One region of the Ruegeria sp. CF5 genome, then DNA from elsewhere that is predicted to be linked to it. Evidence: riboswitches for the same ligand, from Rfam matches in the RefSeq annotation. Region 1 holds a riboswitch; each other region holds the start of a gene.
What was found. A riboswitch is a leader RNA that binds a small molecule or an ion and turns the genes downstream of it on or off. The one in region 1 is predicted to bind cobalamin.
Positions count from the first base shown of each region.

Region 2: it holds a riboswitch for cobalamin, as region 1 does, so the genes downstream of both, ACR0NW_RS23315 (hypothetical protein) here and ACR0NW_RS09230 (CbtB domain-containing protein) in region 1, are expected to answer to the same signal.
Region 3: it holds a riboswitch for cobalamin, as region 1 does, so the genes downstream of both, ACR0NW_RS12620 (DUF1636 family protein) here and ACR0NW_RS09230 (CbtB domain-containing protein) in region 1, are expected to answer to the same signal.

Region 1 covers NZ_JBQFRI010000002.1:594,808-601,564, reverse strand. The annotation lists gene ACR0NW_RS09245 (DUF1636 family protein) at 1-291, shown strand, start outside; gene ACR0NW_RS09240 (hypothetical protein) at 279-773, opposite strand; gene ACR0NW_RS09235 (CbtA family protein) at 838-1,536, opposite strand; gene ACR0NW_RS09230 (CbtB domain-containing protein) at 1,541-1,711, opposite strand; cobalamin riboswitch at 1,748-1,955, opposite strand; gene cobF (precorrin-6A synthase (deacetylating)) at 1,999-2,742, opposite strand; gene cobA (uroporphyrinogen-III C-methyltransferase) at 2,735-3,463, opposite strand; gene ACR0NW_RS09215 (cobyrinic acid a,c-diamide synthase CobB) at 3,460-4,782, opposite strand; gene cobM (precorrin-4 C(11)-methyltransferase) at 4,769-5,563, opposite strand; gene ACR0NW_RS09205 (cobalamin biosynthesis protein) at 5,560-5,928, opposite strand; gene cbiE (precorrin-6y C5,15-methyltransferase (decarboxylating) subunit CbiE) at 5,925-6,757, opposite strand, start outside.
Region 2 covers NZ_JBQFRI010000018.1:7,948-14,704, reverse strand. The annotation lists gene ACR0NW_RS23340 (SRPBCC family protein) at 1-170, opposite strand, end outside; gene nudC (NAD(+) diphosphatase) at 210-1,193, opposite strand; RNA gene ffs (signal recognition particle sRNA small type) at 1,360-1,458, shown strand; gene ACR0NW_RS23325 (alpha/beta hydrolase family protein) at 1,531-2,388, opposite strand; gene ACR0NW_RS23320 (TetR/AcrR family transcriptional regulator) at 2,474-3,037, shown strand; cobalamin riboswitch at 3,055-3,260, shown strand; gene ACR0NW_RS23315 (hypothetical protein) at 3,349-3,756, shown strand; gene ACR0NW_RS23310 (protein-tyrosine phosphatase family protein) at 3,774-4,277, opposite strand; gene ACR0NW_RS23305 (DNA polymerase III subunit gamma/tau) at 4,445-6,208, shown strand; gene ACR0NW_RS23300 (TauD/TfdA dioxygenase family protein) at 6,304-6,757, shown strand, end outside.
Region 3 covers NZ_JBQFRI010000004.1:276,927-283,683, reverse strand. The annotation lists gene ACR0NW_RS12645 (ABC transporter ATP-binding protein) at 1-326, opposite strand, end outside; gene ACR0NW_RS12640 (Rrf2 family transcriptional regulator) at 721-1,125, opposite strand; gene ACR0NW_RS12635 (GTP-binding protein) at 1,230-2,441, shown strand; gene ACR0NW_RS12630 (DUF1826 domain-containing protein) at 2,438-3,073, shown strand; gene ACR0NW_RS12625 (DUF6525 family protein) at 3,070-3,342, shown strand; cobalamin riboswitch at 3,508-3,715, shown strand; gene ACR0NW_RS12620 (DUF1636 family protein) at 3,818-4,174, shown strand; gene ACR0NW_RS12615 (ABC transporter ATP-binding protein) at 4,171-4,956, shown strand; gene ACR0NW_RS12610 (ABC transporter substrate-binding protein) at 4,975-5,922, shown strand; gene ACR0NW_RS12605 (FecCD family ABC transporter permease) at 5,924-6,757, shown strand, end outside.

The DNA of each region.
Region 1 (6,757 bases):
TGGCTGGCCGTCCGCTCGGCGTTGGTGCGCGCAGGGTTGGAGGATCACGTTCAGCTTGGCGTACACGCCTGTTTCAGCAGTTGCGAAGAACCCGCCGCACTTGCGCTGCAGGGGGAAGGCATGGCCTCATATGTATTTTCCGGGATCGATGTGCAGGCTGATGCAGATGATATTGCTGCAACGTGCCAAACTTATCTGAACAGCCCCCTGGGCTGGATTGAAGACGCCCGGCCTTGCGGGCGACTTCGTTTATGTCTGCGCGCGCGTATTCCGGCGTTTCAGTCCACCTGAACCGTCAATTTGGCGCTGACCGGCACGTCGTCCACCGCCAGCGGGCTATGGCTGTTGGCGTTCAGCGACACCTCGACCTCGACCTCGCCTTTAGGCAAATCCGGGATGTGCATCCAGTTGCCATAAAGGCGCGCCAGTTTGGCGCCGTTGATATAGACATGCGCGTGACCTTCGCCCGGCCTGTCATCAGCCGAGGCATTTTCCGGCGCAAAACGGAAATTCTGCGGTTGGACATGCAGGTTCCAACCTGCCATCGGGTCTTTGATCAGGTCGATCTCCAGCCCCGGCGCATCTGGCCCGGCGGGCAGGCTGATGGTTTTGGAATGGTCATGCGCCGCAGCTTCGGTATGCGCGCCGCCGTGATGAGACGGATCTGAATGATCATGACCATCAAAGGTAACACCATTGGCCGCAGCCAACACGAACCCGGCGCCGCCGCCAAAGACCAGACCAATGGCGAAAAGTGCAAGTGAGCGGGACATTTCTTTTCCTTGCAAAAATGAAACGCCCGCCGAATTTACTTCGGCGGGCAAACTTCATGCATGATCAGGTGTTTGCTTCTGCGCGTTTGCTTTCGCTTTGCCAGAAATAACCTGCAAATGCACCGACCAGAATCCACGCCACCAGACCGATGCCGAAGGCGCGCGCGGCGAACAGGGCGCCGATTTCGGTTGGTACAGGACCAGTGAACACATCGGGTTCAGGTGCACCGATGACATGCGGAGCCAGCAAAAGGATCGCTGCAATCACATAGCTGATGATATTGCCCCCAAAGGCAATCAGCCACATGGCCACGGCTGCGGCGGCTGCCGTTGCCCACCACCATATCTGCCGGTCATAGACATCGGCTGCGGCAACTCCGGGTACTTCAGGCGCCAGTGAGAACCCCGGAGCGAAGTGAAGCGCAATAAAGCCGGCAAGGCCCCACAATACGCCGGTTCGGCCGTTGACCTCGTGCCCCTGACCTTCGGCAATCGACATCAGGGCGACCAGAGCCAATGCATACCCAGTGTAGATAAACATCGTGAAGATCACGCTCAGCGCGTCGCGCTGAAGGTCGGAAAACATGCCGGGCAGATCGGGATGGGCTGAAACAGCTTCTCCGCCGAAATGAACCAGTTCACCGGACTCGTAAAGTTCCGCGTGCAGCAATACCGGCTGCACGAATGCAAGCTGCAGCAGAGCGGCTATCAGCCCTGCTGCAGCACCAGCGAACAACGCGCTGGTCAGAATGCGACTGAACATGGTCTCAGTGGCAGGGAAAGCCGGTTGCGTGACGCACGTCGTGTGCGGCGTCGTGCAGGGCCGATGCCTGAACGTGGCCAGCCAGAGTAACGATCCCCAGACCCAGAACCACAGCGAAAATGGCGGGAAGGATGCCTGTATTCGCGGCGGATGCCTTAAGCGTTTTTGTCGTCATTTCTTGTCCTCCTGTGCCGCCGCACCCGACGGCCGGTTTTTAGTTTCTCGCCTGGCAGGTCTCCTGGCTTGCGGGTCGGTGCCTCTGTTCGCCTTCCCCCCGAAGATCGGGAGTGGCCGGTTGAACAGGGGCTCACCACTTACAGTCGCGGGGGCGGCTCTGGCTTTGACTTTCACGAAAGTCGCACCAAATTCCCTCTTAGCATCCGGATTGCTCCGGCGGGACCAGACCCTTCCATTTAGCCGTTAAGGCGACGAAGGCGCAATCATCATTTGCGACGTTTTAGGTCAGTTCTCGCGCCTTTTCAGCAAATAGATATCCATGATCCAGCCATGCGCAGCCCTGTGCATCGCGCGGTTGGCCAGAATCTCCTGGCAAACTTCATTCAAGGGACCTTTGATCAGGATTTCCTCTTTCATCCCGACGTAAGCGCCCCACCAGATGTCATAATCGGCCATCTCAAGGCTCTGGAACGAGCACTCTCCGTCCAGCATCACCGCCACTTTCGAAGCGTGTTCCGGCCAGCCTTCCTCGCGGATTCTCCGCCCAGTGGTCACAACGTATGGTGCGCCCAGATCATTGATCGGAATCGAATGGGCTGCCGTCAACGCTTGCAGCGCGGTAATGCCGGGGATCACTCGGGTCTCTGGTTGCGGGTCCAGTCGTGAGGCGATTCGCAGCGAACTGTCATAAAGCGACGGGTCGCCCCAGATCAGCAGGGCGACATGACGTGCGTTAGGATGGGCCGAGATCGCTTCCTGCCAGCGCAGGGCAATGGCGTCATGCCATTCGTCCACACCACGAAGATAGCCATCGTCGGAGCGGCGCTTTGGGATATCGAAATAGGCAATCTGGGGTGGGGTGTCCGTCACTGAAGCAATGATTTCTTCCCGCAGCCCGGCCAGATCGGCTTTGTTCTCGCCCTTGCGGGGAATGAGGATCAGGTCTGCAGTCTGAATGGCTTTTGCGCCCTGAAAGGTCACATGGTCGGGGTTGCCGGTGCCGATACCGATCAGGGTCAGGTCAAACATCGTCGAACTCTGCCAAAGGGCCGTACAGGATCAGGGCGGGGGCTGTGCCGATCTCAGCCACCAGCTGCTCGGACAGCGCGCCAACCGTTGCGCGGTGCAACTTTTGATCAGGCGTCGAAACCGACTCGGCCATCAGTGCGGGCGTGTCTAGCGGCAGGCCGTGTTCGTGCAGTGCCTCGACCAGCAATGGAAAAGTGCGTTTGCCCATGAAGACCACTGTCGTCGCATCGGGATCGGCCAGCGCGGGCAGGTTCAGGTCTGTGGGTAACTGGCCGCTGACATCATGGCCGGTGACGAATTGCACCCGCCGGGCGGTCAGGCGCCGTGTCAGCGGGATGCCCGCCGCCGCTGCCGCCGCGACAGCAGAGGGGATGCCGGGGATGATTTCATACTCAATCCCGGCGGCGCGCAGGGCAACGAGTTCCTCTTCAAGCCGCCCGAAAAGCCCGCCATCGCCAGATTTCAAGCGCACAACGCGGGCGCCGGTTTGCGCGTAATCCACCAGCAGGCGGCTTACATGGTCCTGTTTGGGCGAAGGGCGGCCCGCGCGTTTGCCTACGCCCACCAGATCGGCATCCTCGCGCGCATGGCTCAGGATGGGGCCGCTGCTGAGGTCGTCAAACAGCACCGCGTCAGCCTTTTGCATCCGGTCCACGGCCTTGAGCGTCAAAAGTTCAGGATCGCCGGGACCCGAACCGATGAACGAAACGAAACCGCTCATGCTGAGGCCTCCGCGATCAGGTGAAAGAATGTGCCGGTCACGTTGCCACGTACCGATCCTGTCTGCGGGCCTTCTGCGCCTTCTGCATCGAATACCCGTGCCAGCGGCGCGTCGGGCTGTTCAACGATTGAGGAATAGTGGAACTCATGCCCTCGCAGGGCCGTTCCCGTCGCAAATCCGGGCATCGGTACCAGCAACTCTGCCTTGCGATAGCCAAGGTTGAACTTGCGCTTTTCATAAGACGTAACCAGCCCCAGCAGACCAGCCATTTGGTGCCGAACACCTTCCTTGTCGATCAGGGCCTGACCTAGGGTCATATACCCTCCGCATTCGCCATGCACGGGCTTGGTCTCGGCGTGTTTGCGCAACCCGGTCAGAAATGTCCCGGCAGAGGCCAAAGTGCCCGCATGCAATTCCGGATAGCCTCCGGGCAGCCAGACCAGATCGGCATCCGCCGCAGGGGCTTCATCCGCCAGCGGCGAAAACGGCAGGATTTCCGCCCCGGCTGCGCGCCAGCCTTCCAGCAAATGCGGATAGGTAAAAGAAAACGCTGCATCCCGGGCCAGTGCGATCCGTTGAGCCGGGGGCCGCGGCAGCGCGGTTGACGATGGCCCATTAGGGCCTGAGGAAGCCGCCCGCTTGATTGCCTCCAAATCAACATGTTCGCGCAGGAACGCGGCGTATCCTACAATCGCGCTTTCCAGATCAGGATGTTCCACGGCTTGAATCAAACCAAGATGCCGCTCGGGCAGTGTCAGATCTCCGCGACGCGGCAGAACGCCCAGAACAGGCAGGCCCGCGCGTTCCATCCCCAGCCGGGTCAGACGCTCGTGCCGTGGGCTGGCACAACGGTTCAGGATGACACCGGCAAAGGGCAGGTCGGGGTTGTACATCCGAAACCCAAGCGCGGTCGCCGCCGCTGATTGCGCCTGACCGCCCACATCCAGCACCAGCACCACCGGCCAGCCCATCCGCTGCGCGGTTTCGGCGCTGGAGCCGTGCCCCAACTCTCCGGGCTTGGCAACGCCGTCAAACAAACCCATCGAGCCCTCGGCCACAACAATGTCCGCCCCTTCGGCCTGCGCCGAAATTGCGTTCAGCAGGGGCTCATCCATCGCCCAACTATCCAGATTGAACGAGGCCCGCCCCGCAGCCGCCCGGTGAAAGGCCGGGTCGATGTAATCCGGACCGCTTTTGAACGGCTGCACGGTCAGGCCGTCTTCGGCCAGCGCCCGCAGTAGGCCCAGCATGACGGTGGTCTTGCCGGTGCCGGAAGAGGGCGCAGAGATTAGAAGGCCCGGCGGGTTAGTCATCACCATGGCTCCAGCTCGACCACGGGCTGTCAGCGCTTTGCGGGCGATAGCGGCGGTCATAATCCTTTGAATACAGGCAGCTTTCGTCGAACCCTTCGCCAGCCAGTGCTGGTCCCACCATGATCAAGGCGGTGCGAGAGATGCTCTCGTCCAGCGCCTCTTTCAGTGTGGCCAATGTGGCGCGAATGATCCGCTCATCCGGCCAGCTGGCGCGATACACCACAGCCACCGGGCAATCCGCGCCATAAGCAGGCGTCAGATCGACAATCACCTTGTCCAGATTTCCGATAGACAGGTGGATGGCCAGAGTCGCGCCGGTACGGGCAAAGTTCTCCAGCGTTTCACCTTCGGGCATCGAGGACGCGCGACCGGGTGTCCGGGTCAGAACCACCGACTGCGCCAATCCGGGCAGGGTCAGTTCGGTGCCCAGCGAGGCTGCCGCCGCTGCAAAGGAAGGCACGCCGGGGGTCACGCTGACGGGAATCCCCATCTCTTTCAGTCGCCGGATTTGTTCCCCCATCGCCGACCAGACGGACAGGTCACCGGAATGCAGGCGGGCCACGTCCTGACCTGCCTTATGGGCAGTCTCGATCTCAGCCATGATCTGATCCAGATCCATAGGCGCGGTGTTCACGATCTTTGCACCTTCGGGGCAGTGGCCCAGAATCTCTTCGGGCACCAGCGATCCGGCGTAAAGGCACACTGGACAGGACGCGATGATATCGCGCCCGCGCAGGGTCAGCAGGTCGGCGGCGCCTGGTCCGGCGCCGATGAAATGAACGGTCATGTCAGTCCTCCGATGGCGACGGCGCACGTGGCTAGCCGATCGTCCGAGATGTGTCTGGGTGAGGTCAGCCGCGCGCCGGATCCTGCGGCGGCAAGGGCGGATGCTTCGGCCACGCTGCCGGTGCCATAGGTGGCGCGGCTGCGGTTCGAGCAGGTGAGCGTGCGCTGCCCTGCCAGATCGGCAGGCGCGATGAAATGTAGGGGCAGGGCGGTGGCCGTGGCGAATTCCACAAGTGCGGCATGGCCTTTTTTGTCGGCAACGGTGGCCAGAGCTTCGACGTCCTGTCCGGCACTGGCCCGTTCAAAGGCCGCACGCAGGCTGTCCACCGTGGCCGCCGAAGAAAAGCCTAAACCCGCGACGATCATAGGGTCACGCTCCACTGCACAACCGGATAGGCTGATTTCCAGCCGCGCCGGGGTCCAAGAGCCGAGGCTTGCGCCAGTTCGATGCGCAAAAGCTCTCCGCCCAGCTTGTCCTGCCAATGCGCCAGCAAGGCTTCGCTTTCCAGTGTCACCGCGTTGGCGACCAGCCGTGTGCCAGCGGGCAGGGCGGCGTGTAGCCACTCCAGCAGTTCGGTGCTGAGACCGCCGCCGATGAAAACCACGTCCGGCAAGGCAAGACCACCCAGCGATCCCGGGGCGGTGCCATGCACCACGTTCAGCCGATCCTGCCCGAGAGTATCGGCATTGCGCCGAATGCGGTCTGCGCGGTCTTCGCGGGGCTCGATCGTCGTGGCCGTCAGGGTCGGATCACACATCAGCCATTCGATGCTGATCGATCCTGTCCCGCCACCGATGTCCCACAGGTGTTCGCCTCGTTGGGGGGCAAGCGCCGATAGGGTCAGTGCCCGAACAGGGCGTTTGGTGATCTGGCCGTCGGTCTCAAAAATCTCGTCCGGTTTGCCCGAGGCCTTTGGGAAAGCGCGCCCTTGACCGGCAACTTCAAGCCCGACGCAGACCGGGTGGTCGAATCCGCCCAGCAGAGCCTCGGTCAGTGACACGCTGCGCGCGCGTTCGCGCGGCCCGCCGAGGGCTTCCATTACATGCAACTGCGTATCAGCAAAACCAGTATCGGTCAGATAGGTCGCCAGTTCCGCCACGGCCTTGCCGTCACGCAACAAAAGGATCGCGCGCATTCCGGGGGCCAGATGAGGGCGGAGTCGGGTCAGCGGCGCCGCATGCAGGCCAAAGGTCT
Region 2 (6,757 bases), on a different contig from region 1:
GTGACCACCGTTTCCCAACTCGTACCGGCCATATCCTGATCCGGAGTACCGATACGCCGGATTTCGAGCCCGCGCCGGATGGCCATACGCTCAAAACGGTCGAAATCAGCAACCATGTCGAAAACGGCGTGGATCGGGGCTTCGATATCTTCTCTGGCTGAAAATTGCATCGTGCTTCTGACAACTCGTTTTTGAAGTGCAGTCTTTCCTCAGTCCAGCGTATCCGCAAGCCAGTTTTGCAGCAGGTAATGCGCAATCGCACCTTTTCGGGCAGGCAATAGCTTGGGATGATCCCCGGCAAAAGCCTGCATCATTTCGCTTTTGCTGACCCATAGCGCATCCTCGATCTCAACAGGATCGATCCTGATCTCGCGGGAAAGGGCCTCACCATGGCATCCGAACATCAGGGATGCCGGGAAAGGCCAGGGCTGACTGGCCAGATAACCGACCCGCCCGACGGGCACGCCCGCCTCTTCCATGACCTCGCGCCGCACTGCAGCCTCCAGCGTCTCACCCGGTTCAACAAATCCCGCAAGCAGTGAGTACATCCCCTCAGGCCAGCCGGGCGACCGCCCCATCAGCACCGAATCGCCGTGTGTGATCAGCATGATCACAACCGGATCAGTGCGGGGAAAGTGCTGCCCGTTGCAAGCTGGACAGCTTCGCTGCCACCCAGCCTGTGTTATCTGGCTCGGCGCGCCGCATCTGGCACAGAACCGGTGCGTTTCATGCCAGCCGATCACGGCCTTTGCCGTGGCCGCCAGTTCGGCATCCCGCGTATTCAGACGGGTCATGATCCGGCGCAGTTCCGCAAATACATGGCCTTCCGGCAAATCCGGGTGCTGCTGTTCGGTTCGGTCGACAAAGTTTCCGACGCCCGAAAGATCAAGCCCTTCGGCTGCCCAGTTTGAAATGTCAGCGGCAAAAATGGGTGCTCCGCCACTCCCAACACCCAGTAAGACCGGCTCTTCCATAGCACCGCCCGGACCTGCCGTCACAAGCGGATGAGACATCCGCACATAAGCAAGATGATCGAGGCGCTCGCCCTTCACCAGAACCTTGCCGCGCCACAGCAGCAGGCATTGCGCATCCGGATGCGCAACGGCATTGGCCATCGCCTGTGGATCATTACGAATATGCGCCGCCCGATCCAGACCCGATCCGCCGAATGTTACCTGCTCTGCGCGTTTCATGCCCGCCCTCATGTGTTACGGGCAAATGGCTGCCACGGCTGGCCCGGCGGCGCAATGCCCGTTCTTATGTCAAAAGACCTCATATACGCCTTGGCGCGGTTTCATAAGCTAATTAGGTTTGATGTTGGCGGGTTGCCATTTTCCGATCTGTTGCCTATATCGGCTGCGAGAGGTTGGCGCGGGCGAGCGCCTCGCCAACCTGGTCAGGTCCGGAAGGAAGCAGCCACAACGAGTCCCGCTTGGGTCGATGTCCAGCCTCTCACCTTTTCCCGCTGAAATCGTGATCGCAAGAACCGCGCGGGTCTGTCGGTTTGTGCCCGTAACAGTGGCCGACGATTCACGCCATCAACTTTGGCCAGACAGCTGCATTCCGGCGGGCGAATGCCCCCAGATGCCCAACGTCCTTAAGCCCGAAGTCGCCCGGATTCAATTCGTGCCTTTGCGCTGCGGGGCCATAGACATCGGCCAGACGCCAGACACATTTCGGCGGAATCACCTGATCGTCGGTAAAGGCAAACATATCTACCTGAGCGTCCGAACGGCCCCAGTCCGCTGCTGGCAGGCCCTGCCCCGCTTCGGGCAAATAGCTTTTCCGCGAGGTGCACCATTTCCGCCACTGCCAATAGACCAGCGGCGGCAAGTCCGCGCCAAACCCGATCATCCGCCCGGGAAGATAACCCATCAAGCGAACCAGCAGGGGAGCGTGACCAAACCAAAACAGCCTCGCCAGCCCCTGATAGGGCCACGGATGATCACTGTGATGCACCAGACCCGAGCAGACGCAGATCATCCGGTCGATCTCTTCAATACCGGGTTGAACCGGCCCAAGCATCCCGCCGACAGAATGCCCTATGACCCACAGTTTCGCGTCCGGGAACCTGCGCCGCATCTCGTTTCGTGCAGCGGGCATATCGATCAGGGCCCAGTCTGCCATGGTCACCGTGGACGCCTTTAGTGGGCCGGTCTGCGAATGGCCGAAATCGCGGTAGTCATAGGTCAGGCAGGCCATTCCCTTTTCCGCTGCCAGCCATCGGGCAAAATGCTTGTAATAGTCTCTGGGTACACCCGTCGCGCCGTTAAGAACGACCACCACCGAAGGTTCGGCAGCCGGTGAATACAGGCGGGCCGACAGCTCCGCGCCGCCCGATGGAAACCTGAAATCTTCGACTATTACCGAATTCTGGCTGTCCAACATCACAAACCCCGCCAATCACTGGACCAATCGGTCCATTCAGTTCGTTCTGGACCAATCGGTCTAATCTCGTCAATATGCAATTCAAATGACCGAACGTCCGCTTCCGACCAAAGATCGCCTGATCCGCACCGCTGCCGAGTTGTTCCAGCGTTCGGGTTATCACGGCGTTGGTTTGTCCGAATTGCTTATGGCTGCGAATGCGCCCAAGGGTTCGCTTTATCATCACTTTCCGAACGGAAAATCCGATCTGGCGCTTGCTGCCGCGACATGGGCGTCGGATGGCATGCTGCGCCTGATCGCAGCCTCGTTTGAGCCCGCCGGGAACTTTCGAGAGGGCGTTGAGACCCTGTGCCACAAGATCGCGAAACTTTTCGACAAATCAGGGCATTGGGACACCTGCCCCATCTCGGCAACGCTGTTCGAAGGGCCTGAGAACACTGAATTTCGCGAGCACGCCTATCATCTGTACGAAGGCTGGATGACCGAAGTGAAAGACCACGCAAGGCGCCTGAACGTACCAGACCCCGACCTTCAGGCAGATGCCCTGTTCATCCTGCTGCAGGGGGGATGGCAACTGGCGCGCGCCCGGCAGAATTCGGACGTACTGCGCGGACTTCCAAAGATGATGCGGTTCGACGAATTCCGTTGACCCGGGCGCTTCCGTGCGGGTAGCACTTGCGTGATGGTTTCCGTGCCGAATCTTCGGACGGGATGAAAAGGGAACACGGTGCGGTTCAATTGAACCAATGCCGCGACTGCCCCCGCAACTGTAGGCGGAGAGCAATGCCGAAATGCCACTGGCCGAATGGCCGGGAAGGTCGGCAAAGCAATGACCCGCAAGTCAGGAGACCTGCCATCGAAACTGTAACTCGAATTCGGGCGGGGTGTCCGTAATGGGTTTGACGCACAGCGCCGTCTTTCCCCTGATCAACGCCCCATCCGTAGCGCGGAGGGCGCATCATGATTTTGAAAACCGAGACACACGTGCTTTCAGCCACGGTCTGCCAACGTACCGGCGAACCCTGTCCGGCGCTGTTGCACATGGCAAACACTCTTACCAGGGCCGTCACACAGGCTCGCCGGGCGACTTCGGACGGCTTCGAGATCGAGGGTAACACTGAACTTGCACATTGCCTTGGCGGCTGTACGGCGCGGTTTCACGCATATGGGAGCCGGATTCGCGTGTACTGCGATGTGGATGAAGCAACAGAAACCGCTCAGCTGGACCGCTATGCGGATGTCCTATTGAACCCGGCATCAACGTCCCTGCCATCCGGTTGGATCACCAATCCACCTTGCGCGATTCTTGAGGCGACGCCCCGAACAACCAGCGCCGTCACCTGCGGTCCGACCCACGCTTCGGCTTAGGTTACCGCAAGTTACTGTCAGTGCTGCGCGTGCGCCTGCGCGGGCTTTGTAGCCCAGTCCAACTGCCCTTCGGTCTCGACCGCACAAGGGCGCACGGCGCGCAGGCGGCTCAGCGCCTTTGCCGGTGTTTCGCCGCACTCTACCATCAATCGCAGGGCAACCATGCCCGAGCGGCCGCACCCGCCCTTGCAATGCACCAGCACGCGCCCGCCACCCGACAACGCCTGCCGGGCAGAGGCGCTGACGTCACGCCATCGCGCGCGAATTTCGGCAGGCGGCGCCCCGAAATCCTCGACCGGGAGATGCACCCAGCGGCTGGCGCGGCTTTGAATGTCAGTGCCAAAATGCCGCGCGCCCTCCTGAATCATCTCAACTTCGGTGGTCATCGAGATCACAAGACCCGGCTGCCAGTCGGCAATCGTGTTCAGATCTTCGGAATATCTTCCGCCACGCCCCGGCAGCGGGGAAATGGCCAGCGTTCCGCCGCCGACCTGCAAGGCGTATATCACCAGTTCAGACATTTAACTCCCCCCAAACAGGCCCTGCCAGTCATGGCCGTCCGGTTACCCACAGCTGTAATTTACCCCGCATCGGGCATTATCCAAATTAATTTCGCAACGACCTGCTGTGGACGCGGGCGGCGGGGGGCTCTACGCTGCGGCTTCAGTACGAATCCGCCAGAGCAGACATGACCGACACCGCATCCACGGCCTATCAGGTCCTTGCCCGAAAATACCGCCCCGAAACCTTTGCCGATCTTGTCGGTCAAGACGCGATGGTGCGGACACTGAAAAACGCCTTCGAAGCCGACCGGATTGCGCAGGCTTTTATCATGACCGGTATTCGGGGCACCGGCAAAACCACCACCGCGCGGATCATCGCAAAGGGGATGAACTGCATCGGCCCGGATGGTGAAGGCGGTCCAACGACAGAACCCTGTGGCAAATGTGAACATTGCACCGCCATCATGGAAGGCCGCCATGTCGATGTCATGGAGATGGACGCGGCCAGCCGCACCGGCGTCAACGATATTCGCGAGATCATCGATTCTGTCCGCTACCGCGCCGCCAGCGCGCGCTATAAAATCTACATCATCGACGAAGTGCACATGCTGTCGACCAGCGCCTTCAACGCGCTGCTCAAGACGCTGGAGGAACCACCCGAGCATGTAAAGTTCATCTTCGCCACCACCGAGATTCGCAAGGTTCCGGTGACGGTGCTGTCCCGCTGCCAGCGCTTTGATCTGCGCAGGATCGAGCCTGAGGACATGCTTGGCCTGCTACGCAAGATCGCCAGCGCCGAAAGCGCGGAGATCGCCGAAGACGCGCTGGCCCTGATCACCCGTGCTGCGGAAGGTTCCGCCCGTGACGCGACATCGCTGCTGGATCAGGCGATTTCTCATGGGGCGGGGGAAACCTCGGCCGATCAGGTGCGCGCGATGCTGGGGCTGGCGGATAGAGGGCGCGTACTGGACCTGACAGACATGATCCTGCGCGGCGACGCGGCAGGGGCACTGACCGAACTGGGCGCGCAATATGCCGAAGGGGCCGACCCGCTGGCGGTGCTGCGCGATCTGGCCGAAATCACCCATTGGATATCAGTGGTCAAAATCACGCCGGACGCAGCCGAGGACCCGACCGTTTCACCGGACGAGCGCGCCCGTGGCCAGCAGATGGCGCAGGCTCTGCCGATGCGCGTACTGACCCGGATGTGGCAAATGCTGCTGAAGGCGCTGGAAGAGGTGGCAGCCGCACCTAACGCGATGATGGCGGCGGAAATGGCGGTTATCCGTCTGACGCATGTGGCCGACCTGCCCAGCCCCGAGGAACTGATCCGGCGTCTTCAGGACACGCCCCCTCCACCTTCGGGCGGCCCGGGCGGTGGCGTCCCGGTAAACGGCAATAGTGCCGCCGTCACAAATGCGGGTGTCGTTGCAGCACCTGCACACGTGCCGCCACCACGTGGAAGCGGAGGTGCACCAACTGCCGCGCTGGCGCAGGAACTGCAGGCAGCCCTTGCGCGTTATCCGACCTTTGAACATGTGGTCGAACTGATCCGCTCGAACCGCGATGTAAAACTGCTGGTCGAGGTTGAAAGTGGTGTGCGACTGGTATCATACCAACCGGGCCGGATCGAATTCACGCCAACCGAACAGGCCCCGACGGATCTGGCGCAACGGTTGGGTTCATCCCTGCAGCGCTGGACAGGGAACAGATGGACGGTGTCCGTCGCCTCGAACGGCGATGCGCCAACGATTGCCGAATTGCGCGACGCCGCAGAACTCGCCCTGAGGGCCGAAGCCGGAGAACATCCGATGGTACAGGCCGTGCTGGCACAGTTCCCTAAGGCACGCATCACCAAAATCCAGACGGTTGAGCAACTGGCCGCCAAGGTCGAGACCGAAGCCCTGCCCGAGGTCGAGGATGAGTGGGATCCCTTCGAAGAAGACTGACGCGTCTTGCACACATCTGCAGCGATGTCGCAAACCGGCTTGAAACCCGGGCCTGCGCCTCTCACTCTGACTAAAACCCTGCGAGTTTGAGTGACATGAGAACGACACCGCTGCATCAAAGGTTTGGACTGACTATCCACGACGTGGATTTGCGCGAAGTGACGGAAAGTCACCTCTATCCCGAAATCCGCGCAGCGTTCGAGGCGCATTCCCTACTACTGTTCCCCGGCCAGTCCATCTCCGATTCGGATCACACGCGCCTTGGCGCATTGTTTGGCCCACTGGAAAATCGCGAAGCCATGGCCGCGGGACGGGATATGGAGTTTCAGGTCTCGGAACTGTCCAACCAGACCGACAAAGGAATGCGGGCCCGGGACGATCTGCGGCTACTTGATCTGCAGGCCAACATGTTGTGGCACACCGACAGCACATTTCTGCCGATCCCTGCATTGATCAACATCCTGACGGCGCATGTCGTTCCGCCAAGCGGCGGCGAAACCGAAATCGCCTCAACGCGTGCGGCATGGGCAGATATGCCGGACCACCTGA
Region 3 (6,757 bases), on a different contig from region 1:
GAGATCGGCGGCGCATCTTCGATATCGTCGTCTGTTGGATGACAAATGGAGTTTCTCAGGTTGCGGATCATATCCTCGCCTAACCGGCTGGAAAGGTAACCAAGCACCCACTTGAGAGCGAGACTCAGGAGAATAACCGCGCCCATTGCCAATCCAAGTGTCACCAGTTGGGACTTCGTTATCCAACCGTAGGTCAGCCCGTTCACTAACTCTTTTTGATAATTCAAGGGTAACGCGGCAAGCCCTGCAATGGCGAGGGAAAGCAGGATGTTGATTGTTTGCTTGCGACCTGTTGCTAACCAAATAGATTTGTAAAACTGGATCATTCGAGCCGTCCTTCCCCCAAACAAGCGCTCTGATTATTAATGACAAGTGCTGATTTTGTATGCGCTTTGAGTAACTTGAACCAATATATTCGAATGGGTTGTTTAAATCTATGGCAGGCCAATAATCTCAACCGCGCCGTGCAACTGTCGTGCCGTCCGGCAATGTTTCAGGGTGAGCGACGTGTGTGTCTGAAAGATATCCTTCGACCAATACGAGCGCGCTAGGCTGCCATTTCTGGTGCCTTTTCTGGGGGTGCTGTTGACCCCCGCATCATCGCTGGTGTTCTGGCTATTTGATTTGCCTTGCGGGCCAAGGCGGCTCTGAAGGTGCAGGCACCCTTGCTGGCCACGCTATGTAGTTGCATGGTAGCTTGCTGCGAAAGTTGATCAGGGCCTATCTGCCCCTGACTTCGGAGATCGTGGTCTCACTGAGACGGCTGATCAGGCTTTGCTCGATTTCCGTCATGATACTCGAAACGCGGCGGTGCAGGGCATGTTCCACTGAACATTCCGGAGCGTGATCTTCGTTGCCGGACGCGATCAGGCTTTCGTCCAGTGCAAGATACACATCTGCAAGGGTAATGCTGTCTGGTTCGCGTGCCAGACGCCATCCACCTGAGTGGCCTTTTTCCGAGGTCAACAGGCCTGCGTCACGGAGGCGTCCCAAGACACGGCGTACTACCACCGGGTTCGTCCCGGAATGCTCGGCAATGTCTGCCGAGGTTCTCACACGATCCGGATCTCCGGCCATGTGGCTTAGCGTGTGCAGGGCGAGGGACAGGCGACTATTGCGCTTCATTTGTGTTTCTTCTCCAAGCGGGCGTCACACGTAACAATGACTGTTGCATTCGTCTAGTAACTATGAGAGTTACATGACTCTCGAGGCACCTTTCGGAGCAACCCATGTCAGATACTCGTCTTCCTGTCACCGTCCTTTCCGGCTTTCTTGGCGCGGGCAAGACCACGCTATTGAACCGCGTCCTGAACAATCGTGAAGGGCGGCGGGTCGCGGTGATTGTCAATGATATGTCCGAGGTGAACATCGACGCTGATCTGGTGCGGGCCGATACCGAACTTAGCCGAACGGATGAAACGCTGGTTGAGATGTCGAATGGCTGCATCTGTTGCACTCTTCGTGATGATTTGTTGGACGAAGTTCGCCGTCTGGCAGCAGAAGGCCGATTTGATTATTTGTTGATTGAATCCACCGGTATCTCCGAACCCTTGCCGGTTGCCGCAACGTTCGACTTTCGCGATGAGTTCGGCAACAGTTTGTCTGACGTGGCACGGCTGGACACGATGGTGACAGTTGTTGATGCGGTAAATCTCCTTAACGACTATTCCTCTCATGATTTCCTGCGGGATCGGGGCGAAACGATGGGCGAGGAAGACGAACGCACACTCGTCCATCTGCTCACGGATCAAATCGAATTCGCTGATGTGGTGGTTTTGAACAAAGTCAACGATGCGGGGGCGGATAAGGTCGACGCAGCGCGCAAGATCATCCGCAGCCTGAATGCGGATGCCGAGATCATCGAGACAAATCACTCCTTAGTCGCCGCCGAGAAAATTCTCGACACCGGCCTCTTTGATTTTGAACAAGCTCATGAGCATCCGATGTGGGCCAAGGAGCTGTACGGTTTTGCCGATCATGTGCCAGAGACCGAGGAATATGGCGTCACCTCATATGTATACCGGGCACGGCTTCCGTTTGTTCCCGAGCGCATTTTGAAAGTCCTCAACGGCGATCTGCCAGGGGTGATCCGGGCCAAGGGGCACTTTTGGATCTCGACACGACCCGACTGGGTAGCTGAGTTTTCGCTGGCCGGGGCGCTGTCCAGTGTAAAACCGCTGGGCACCTGGTGGGCGTCGGTACCGGAGGAGCGGCGCCCTACACATGACAGTGCGAAAGCCTACATGCAGGCCCACTGGCAAGAACCCTGGGGTGATCGTCGTCAGGAAATCGTCTTCATCGGAGCGGGCATTGACTGGCCGGTTTTGAAGGCGCGGTTGGATGCCTGTCTTGTTCCTGCAGCTGCAGCCATGGGGCCCGACACATTGCCCGACTATCCGGACCCGTTTCCAATCTGGCGACGGGTGGAGGATGCCGCATGAACTTTGCCGAAACGCTGGAAAAAGACGCGGCCATTGGCGTCGCGGTCGCGGAAAACCCATCGTCATTCGCCACGTTTCTTCAACCCGGATGCGCTGCTGCGATTTGGCGGAGGCAAGCACCTGCTGACGTCCAAAGCTGGCTGAACAGGCTTGATCCAGAGGTTCTGCCACGCGGACGGGTCATTTTGCCGTCGAACGCGGTCAGGGATGCCCTGGCGAACCTCTGCGACTTGTCTGGTTTGCCTGACACTCCTGAAAGAGAGTGGTTGCAGGATGATATCGTGTCCCTCGCTGACATGTTCTCGGACCTGTTGAATGCAAGGTACCTGCGACTGCGGTTGGATGTTGTAACCACCAACGCCTGTCGTAGATTTCATATCGATGCGATTACCGCGCGGTTGGTTTGCACTTATCGCGGTACCGGAACACAGTACGGTATTTCGCAGGATGGAACGGATCCAGCACATGTGTTCACGGTTGAAACCGGTGCTCCAATTCTCTTGCGGGGGACGCTGTGGCCCGAACAGCCATCGTCAGGGCTGTTGCATCGCTCGCCGCCAATTGAGGGTACAGGTCAGACCCGGCTTGTACTGGTGCTGGACCCCGTGTTCGACCCGGACGACGAAGCATGAGCCGGAATCTCGGGCAATGCAGTCTACGACGCAAGCGGCGTTCCGATGATCCAATGGCTGCATTTGACGGCTTGCCGGCGCCGTTGAGGCGTTGGTTGTCCGAAGCAGCCTTGCCATGGTCCCCCACATCCGCGCGACGCATTTGGTCAAAGTCGCGGGCCCGCGGTCTCACGGCGGAGGAAACACTTCGGTCCCTAAGCGAAGCCGAAGCCAGAACGCTTGCCCGTGACCGGCAATCCACCGTTTTCAAACTCATGTCCCGAACGTGAAGGAGAACTCATGTCTCATTCATCACGGCCTGTTGTTGTTAAACATGCGGCTTTTGGCACCGCTCGATCGATGGCTTTCATGGAACCGGTTTGACGACGCCGAACGCAAAAGATGCAATTGATAGGTTTTGACTCAGGTCCCGATTGACAAGGCATCCGGTCTAAGACAATCAGGGTACAGATGGTTCCCCATGGTACGCCCAGGGGATGAAAAGGGAATACGGTGCGGTCCGCCTGTCGGTGCCAAGTCCGTAACTGCCCCCGCAACTGTAAGCGGTGAGCGACGCCAAACAACCACTGGCCAATAGGGCCGGGAAGGATGGCCAAGCGACGATCCGCAAGTCAGGAGACCTGCCATCGCATGTTTAACCAACCCGGGGCGGGGCGTCCTGGAAGGAGGCTTTGATGGCACGTCTGACACGTGTTTACATGATCGGCACCTTCTGTCCGCGCTTGGCTTTAAGCGGAGCGGACAATGCCGGAAACACCTGACCATTTCCTTCTGATCTGCTCGACCTGTCGCGGCGCACTGTCTGTTGGGGCCATGCGCAATACGCTGACCGGTAAGCTGCCCACGGGATTCGCTATCCGCACAGTTGCCTGTATGGCCGGTTGCGCGCAGCCAACAACTGTCGGATTTCAGGCCGTCGGTAAAGCTCAGTATCTGTTCGGTGACATTGAAAGCGAGGATGACATCGAAGCGCTGGCCAAATTTGCGCAGCAATACCACCACAGCCCGGATGGCTGGACCAATGCCTCCGACCGGCCGGGTCCACTTTTTACAAAAACGCTTTCACGCTTGCCTGGGATCCAATTGGAGGAGCCATCATGACGACCTCGACCTTTCTGGTTGCGCGGGACCTCGAATACTATGCGCTCAATGGTGATGTCCTGCTGCAGGACGCCTCGTTTGAGTTGGACGAGGGCGCGATACTGGCAATTGCCGGTCCGAATGGAGCTGGCAAAACAACGCTTTTGAACCTGCTGTGCGGGACGGCTGAGATCGTGCTGGGCGACGTTCTGGTCAAGGGGCGCAGCCTGAAACAGATGCCTGCCAAAGACCGGGCCCGGATGATCGCCGTTGTCAGTCAGCAAGAGCTTCCCGATGGCAGGCTTTTGTTACGGGATTACGTCGCGATGGGTCAGATTCCGATCCGGGCCGACCGTTCGGCTGCAGAACACGCTGAAGAACTGGACAGGGTACTGAACCTGACCGGCCTGAATGCATTGGCAGACAAACGAATGGCAATGCTGTCCGGGGGCGAGCGGCAACGCGCCCATATAGCGCGGGCTTTGGCACAGAATCCTTCACTGCTGTTTCTGGACGAACCCACCAACCATCTGGACCCGGATGCCAAGGGGAGGATGCTGTCGCTGGTCGCCGAACTGGGCATCACGGTGGTGATGATCGTCCACGATCTGGTGATGATCCCCGAATTCGCCACCCATGTGGCGCTGATGAAATCCACGCGGCTTACGGGAATTGGCCCCGTGGCCGATGTACTGACCCCGGAACGGGTCCGCGACACGTTTGGCGTCGATTACCTGTGCTTTCACCACGAAGGCCGCATCATCCCGGCGCTGGATATCCGAAGAACAACAGTCTCAACCTAAACCAAGGAGCATTCCCGAATGAAACACATCTGGTCCGTGGCGCTGGTCACAGCCATGGCAGGCGCCGCGTCCGCGCAGGAGGTCAGCGTCGACAACTGTGGTGAGCCGCTGGTGTTCGAAACTCAGCCCGAACGGCTGGTCGTACATGACATGAACATGACCGACATGGCCTTTGCGCTGGGTCTGCAGGAGAAGATCGTCGGCCTGACCGGCATCACCGGCTGGTACAAGACCAGCCCGGAATTCGACAAGTTGCGCGGTGATATCCCGGAACTGGCGCCGAAATACCCAACAGTCGAAAACCTTGTTGCGGTCGAACCTGACCTGTTTTTTGCTGGCTGGTATTACGGCATGAAGCCGGGCGGCGACGTCACGCCGGACACGCTGGAGCCCTTTGGCATCAAGACCATGATCCTGACCGAAAGTTGCGTGCATCTGGACAAGGACCGTCCCGAGGCCAGCATGGGCCTGCTGTTCAACGACGTTCTGCGGCTGGGCAAGGTCATGCAGGTCGAGGACAAGGCTGAGGCGTTGGTCACAGGCTGGAAGGAAGAGCTGAACGCGCTTGAAGCCCAGACCGCAGACCTGCCCAAACCGCGCGTCTTCCTGCTGGATGGCCCTGCGGATGCGCCCTTTACCGCGGGCAAATTCGCCATCCCGGACGCGATGATCACCGCCGCTGGTGGTCAGAATGTCACGCATGACATGGACACCAGCTGGGGCCGTACCTCGTGGGAGGCGGTGGCCGCCGCGAACCCGGAATTTCTGGTGCTGCTGGATTATCAAACTGGAAACGGGGCTGCGGACACGTTCAAGTTTCTTCAGGAACATCCGGTGATGTCCCAGACCGACGCCGTGAAGAGCGAGCGCTGGATTGGCCTACGGTACGAAGAGCTGACCCCCGGACCGGCGAACATCAAAGCGATCTCGAAAATGGCACAGGCCATGCATCCGGGTCTCAACTGATATGGGCCGATCCGGTCTGACACTTGTGCTGGGGGCGGTCGTTTTGGCCGCCCTCTTGCTGATTTCAACCATTTACGGCACCACGTCCATTCCGGTCTACGACACAATCACCGCCGTTCTGCTTGGAACGGGGCTAAGCGATGGGGATATGTCGCCGCTGCACCGGATCGTATTTGACCTGCGCCTGCCGCGCGCATTGTTTGCCGCTGTGATCGGTGCGGGGCTGGGCATCGTTGGTGTCGTCCTGCAAACGACAACGCGCAACGATCTGGCTGATCCGTTCCTTTTTGGCCTTTCCTCTGGCGCCGCTGCAGGGGCCGTGTTCGTCATAACAGTCACCGGAGATATTCTGGGGTTCTGGACCCTGCCACTGGCGGCCTTTTGCGGGGGGCTTGTGGCGTCGGGCATTGTGCTGGCACTGGTTCACGGGCTGCGCACAAATGCACCGGAAAAGCTGATCCTTGCCGGTCTTGCGGTTTCCTTCCTGTTTTCCGCCATTACGAATTATCTGATCTTTTCAGGCGACAACCGCGCCGCGCATTCGGTCATTTTCTGGATGCTGGGTGGGCTAGGTCTTGCCCGGTGGGAGACATTCCCGCTGGTCTGCGCCGGGCTGCTGCTGATCCTGTCCTATTCACTTTTTCGCAGCCGCTGGCTGGACGCGCTGCTGACCGGAGACCTGACCGCCGCGACGCTGGGTGTGCCGGTGCCGAGGTTGCGGTTCAGCATGTTTTTCACCGCCGCCCTTGCAACAGCTTTATTCGTTTCGGTGGCAGGCGTGATCGGATTTGTTGGCCTGATGGTCCCACACATCGCACGCGGAATCGCCGGACCA